Regions from separate parts of the Candidatus Aalborgicola defluviihabitans genome, predicted to be linked through region 2. Evidence: predicted binding sites of a transcription regulator. Region 2 holds the regulator's gene; the other holds the start of a gene.
What was found. Region 2 encodes NrdR, which represses ribonucleotide reductase genes. Its sites were predicted from a motif close to CACNANATNTNGTG; they were not measured.

Region 1 (2,401 bases), on a different contig from region 2:
CTAGACATGAAGTCGAAACGCGACAACACTTCGTAAAACTCGATGGCACGCGCTTCGCGGTCGATCTCATTGAGTGACAGTCCCATGGCCACGCGCATGAAGAAGGCTTGGGGTAATTCGATTCGCATCTTGCCTTCATGCAGGAAGTAGCGGTCATACAGCGTTTGCAGGCCCAGGTAATCAAATTGCTGGTCACGCTCTGCCTTCAGGGCAGCGCCCAGTCGCGGCAAATCAAATTGCGCCAAGCGTTCATCCAGCAGCTCAGCGGCAACGCCCTTCTTGATAAAGCCCGGGAAGTAGTCGGCGTATGCGGTGGTCATGTCGCCAGGCGCTACGTCACGCCCCAACACTTCGCGCGTGATGGTGTGGAATAGCAGGCGCGCGGTGGCAAAGGTGTAGTCAGGGTTTTTTTCTATCAGGGTGCGGGCCGCCAGAATGGAAGCCTTGTACACCTCATCCATGGGTACACCGTCGTACAGGTTGCGCATGGTCTCTGCCAAGATAGGATCGGCCTGGACATCGGCGCCCAAGCCGGCACATGATGTTTCGATCAGAGTTTTCAGCCGGCCTAAATCCAGCAAGATGCGTTGGCCGCCCTCAATGACATGCAAGATTGGCATGGCCGGCGCGGTCGGTGCGGCTTGTTTGGCGCGTTCCTGGGTGCGACGTTCGCGATACAGCACATAGGCGCGTGCAATTTCATGGTGACCGCCGCGCATCAACCCCAGCTCCACATGATCTTGCACATCTTCGATGTGGAAGGTGCCACCACTGGGGCGCGAGCGCACGAGCGCGCGAATAACCTGCTGGGTCAGGCTATCTACCACCTCACGCACACTGGCCGAGGCTGCGCCTTGTGCGCCATGCACGGCCAGAAAGGCCTTCATCATGGCCACTGCAATTTTGTTGGGCTCAAACGGTACAACGGCGCCGTTGCGGCGAATGATCTGGTAGTGGTCTAGTAGATGGCCTGTGCCACTGTCGACTGTGGACTCCCCATGGCGGGCCAGCAAAGTGGGGGTGGCTGGCGCGGTGGCGTGTGAAGCAGATTGCATGATTTTCTCGTCCAAATCAGAAAGGATGGTTAAGACAGGGTGCACTATATATAGTGTTTTAACACCTTGCAAGCCACTACAGGTAGTGTGTAGTGGTCAAAAACACTCAATCGACATGGAACGGGAAAATATGCTTGGTTGTTTTTAGAACCCCATTGGGAAAGCACTGATCTGGAAGGGCCAGATTATTTTGTAACAAAGTCCAGTCCAGTCCCGGACCTGGATCGGCCTTGCGCCCGGGCGCAATGTGTTCATGCCCAGCCAAGTGGGCTACAGGGTAGCGCTGCCACAGTGCAGGTAGTAGAGTAGTGAGCGTCTCGTATTGCGGCGCCTCGAAGCATTCACCCTCCACTCCTTCAAGTTCAATTCCGATGGAATCATCATTGCAGTTGTCCCGCCCCCGGTAGTGCGATGCCCCTGCGTGCCAGGCGCGGTCCTCACAACTGACAAATTGCCAGAGTTCGCCATCGCGTCGGATGTAGAAATGGGCCGATACCTGCAAGCCTTTGATCTGCTGAAAGTAGGGGTGTTGGTTCCAATCCAGCCGGTTGGTGAACAGGTCCTGCACGCAGTCGTTTCCGTAAATTCCGGGGGGGAGACTGATGGAGTGCAACACCACCAGATCGATACAGGGGTGTGCCGGACGGGGGCCGAAATTGGGTGAATGCAGGTGGCGGGCAAAACGGTACCAGCCATCCTGCCAGGACGTTGTTGCAGCGTAAGGCTCATCACGCATCGGGGTCGGCGTCGCCCGGTGCGTCAATTTTCAGCCGGGCAATGCGGTAGCGTATTTGACGAAGACTCAGACCCAGGCGTGCGGCGGCGACAGTACGGTTAAAGCCGGTTTCCTTCAAAATCTTGACCAGGATATCGCGTTCTTGCTGGTCCAGATGTGCTTGCAGGTCGGTAGGCAAGGGCGCATCGGGGCTGGTGCTGGGCAAGGCTGCCGCTCGGGTATCGAGCGCAGAGGTGTTGTTGATCGGACTTTGAATGTCGTCCAGTCGCAAGCAGTCGCCGTCGCACAAGGCAACCGCACGGTGCAGCAGGTTTTCCAGCTCGCGCACATTGCCATACAGCGGCAGCAGGCAGAGCTGCTCCAATGTTCCCGGGGCAAGTTTCGGTGCAGGCAGGTCGGACTCATCGGAGATGCGCTGGAGCAACGCCGAGCACAGGGCTGGCAGGTCTTCATAGCGTTCCCGCAAAGGCGGAATCACGATATCAATGACGTTAAGTCGGTAGAAGAGATCTTGGCGGAAGCGCCCGGCTTGAACCTCTTCAGGCAGGCTTTTGTGGGTAGCGCTGACGATGCGCACATCCACCGGCTCTTCCTGTGTCGAGCCCACGGG
Region 2 (2,401 bases):
CTTCAATGAGCGTGGCGCCGTTTTGCTGCCGAAAATGACGAGTCTGATACTTCATAGCCCATTTGCTCCGCACGCTGTGTTTCCATCGCCCGCAACCCTTGCCCGCCCACCCAAGCTTACGCAGACGATCCGTTGAAGTTCGGCGGCATAGTCGCCGCCTCCAAATTGGATCGATGTTGCGGGAACCGAGGTTTTGCAGGCGCCCAGTGGCTGTGAACACCAGCTTGGTGGAAGAGGACACGCCACTTTCGAGAATAGAGTCCAGTGACGTAATGGGTGATTGAACACGAAGAATTGTGTCGTCGACGATGGGGTCTACGTTGTAATTGCGGTTGCTATTGCCGTTTTTGTCGTGAAAAACAATCCAACCGCTGACCCAGCCGTTGCCCCCTGGTCCAGTACCTGCGCCACATACTGCTGTGGCACCCTCTGGTGCGTCGCTTCTGCACATTACTACGCCACCACCGCGTCGCACGGCCTCACTACGTGCAAATCTGACGTCTGCCAGGAAGGAGTTGACGGCGCTGGTCATGTTGTTGGCCTGAATCTGCCGTTTGAACGATGGGGCCGCTATGGTGACAAGAATACCCAAGATGGCAATCACCAACAGAATTTCTATCAAAGTAAAGCCGTTTGATCTTCTCATGGGGTGAGCATGGCGCAAATCCATCGCAAACACCACGACCACATGACCAATGGTTGGGACGTACGGATAAACGGCGGGCGATGGATAGATTACCGCTGCACCTCATCCACCAGCGTCTTGAACTCATCAATGTCTTCAAAGCTGCGGTAAACACTGGCAAAGCGCACGTAGGCTACCTTGTCGAGCTTTTTTAGCTCGCGCATCACCAGCTCGCCAATGCGCGCAGAGGGTACCTCGCGCAGGCCCAGGTTCAGCAGTTTTTCTTCAATACGCTCCATCGCACCGTCGACCTGCTCGGTGCTAACCGGGCGCTTGCGCAATGCGAGCTTGAACGAAGCCAGCAGCTTGCTTCGGTCGTATTCGATACGCCGTCCATCCTTTTTGACGATGGACGGGTAATTGACATCGGGGCGCTCATAGGTAGTGAAGCGCTTTGTGCAAGAGGCGCACTGGCGGCGTCGACGAATGAAATCCCCGTCCTCTGAGATCCGCGTTTCCACCACCTGGGTTTCGGAGTGACTGCAGAACGGGCATTTCATGCGATCAGCCGTAAACCGGGAAGCGCGCTGTCAATGCATGCACCTTGGCGCGCACGGCGGCGATATTGGCTTCGTCACGCGGGTTGTCCAGCACGTCGGCAATCAGATGGGCCGTTGCACGGGCTTCCTCGTCCTTGAAACCGCGCGTGGTCATGGCCGGTGTGCCGATGCGCACGCCGCTGGTGACCATGGGTTTTTCGGGGTCGTTGGGGATGGCGTTCTTGTTGATGGTCATGTGGGCAGCGCCCAGCACGGCTTCGGCTTCTTTGCCGGTAATGCCCTTGGCGCGCAGGTCCACCAGCATGAGGTGGCTTTCGGTGCGGCCACTGACGATGCGCAAACCACGTTGCGTGAGCGTTTCGGCCACGATTTGGGCATTTTTGAGCACTTGCTGCTGGTAGGTCTTGAACTCTGGGCTCAGCGCTTCTTTGAATGCCACTGCCTTGGCGGCAATCACGTGCATCAGCGGGCCACCTTGCAAGCCGGGGAAGATGGCACTGTTGATGGCCTTCTCGTGCTGGGCCTTCATCAAAATAATGCCACCGCGTGGGCCGCGCAGGCTCTTGTGGGTGGTGGACGTGACGATATCGGCGTGGGGAACGGGGTTGGGATAGATGCCGGCGGCGATCAGGCCGGCGTAATGGGCCATATCCACCATAAAAATAGCACCCACATCTTTGGCTACTTTGGCAAAGCGCTCAAAGTCGATGGCCAGGGAATAGGCACTGGCACCGGCGATGATCAGTTTGGGCTTGGTTTCATGGGCTTTACGTTCCATGGCTTCGTAGTCAATCTCTTCCTTGGCATTCAGGCCGTAGGAGACGACATTGAACCATTTGCCACTGATGTTCAACGCCATGCCATGCGTTAGGTGGCCGCCTTCGGCCAGGCTCATGCCCATGATGGTGTCGCCAGGCTTCAAAAAGGCCAGAAATACGGCTTCGTTGGCGGATGCACCGCAGTGGGGTTGCACGTTGGCGGCTTCGGCGCCAAAAATTTGCTTGATGCGGTCAATGGCCAGTAGTTCGGCCACGTCGACATGCTCGCAGCCACCGTAGTAGCGCTTGCCAGGGTAGCCTTCAGCGTATTTATTGGTCAGCTGGCTGCCTTGGGCCGCCATGACTGCGGGGGAGGCGTAGTTTTCGCTGGCAATCAGCTCGATGTGGTGTTCTTGGCGGGCATTTTCAGCCAGGATGGCGGCCCACAGTTCGGGATC

Region 1: IPI80_RS01495 (ribonucleoside-diphosphate reductase subunit alpha) is a predicted target of NrdR. The motif match lies at 1,098-1,111, and genes of this name have one in related genera.

What each region holds. Positions count from the first base shown of each region.
Region 1 is NZ_JADJKN010000002.1:236,277-238,677, reverse strand. It holds gene IPI80_RS01495 (ribonucleoside-diphosphate reductase subunit alpha) at 1-1,055, opposite strand, end outside; gene ampD (1,6-anhydro-N-acetylmuramyl-L-alanine amidase AmpD) at 1,162-1,791, opposite strand; gene IPI80_RS01485 (sigma-54-dependent transcriptional regulator) at 1,784-2,401, opposite strand, start outside.
Region 2 is NZ_JADJKN010000013.1:147,966-150,366, reverse strand. It holds gene pilV (type IV pilus modification protein PilV) at 1-670, opposite strand, end outside; gene nrdR (transcriptional regulator NrdR) at 736-1,185, opposite strand; gene glyA (serine hydroxymethyltransferase) at 1,190-2,401, opposite strand, start outside.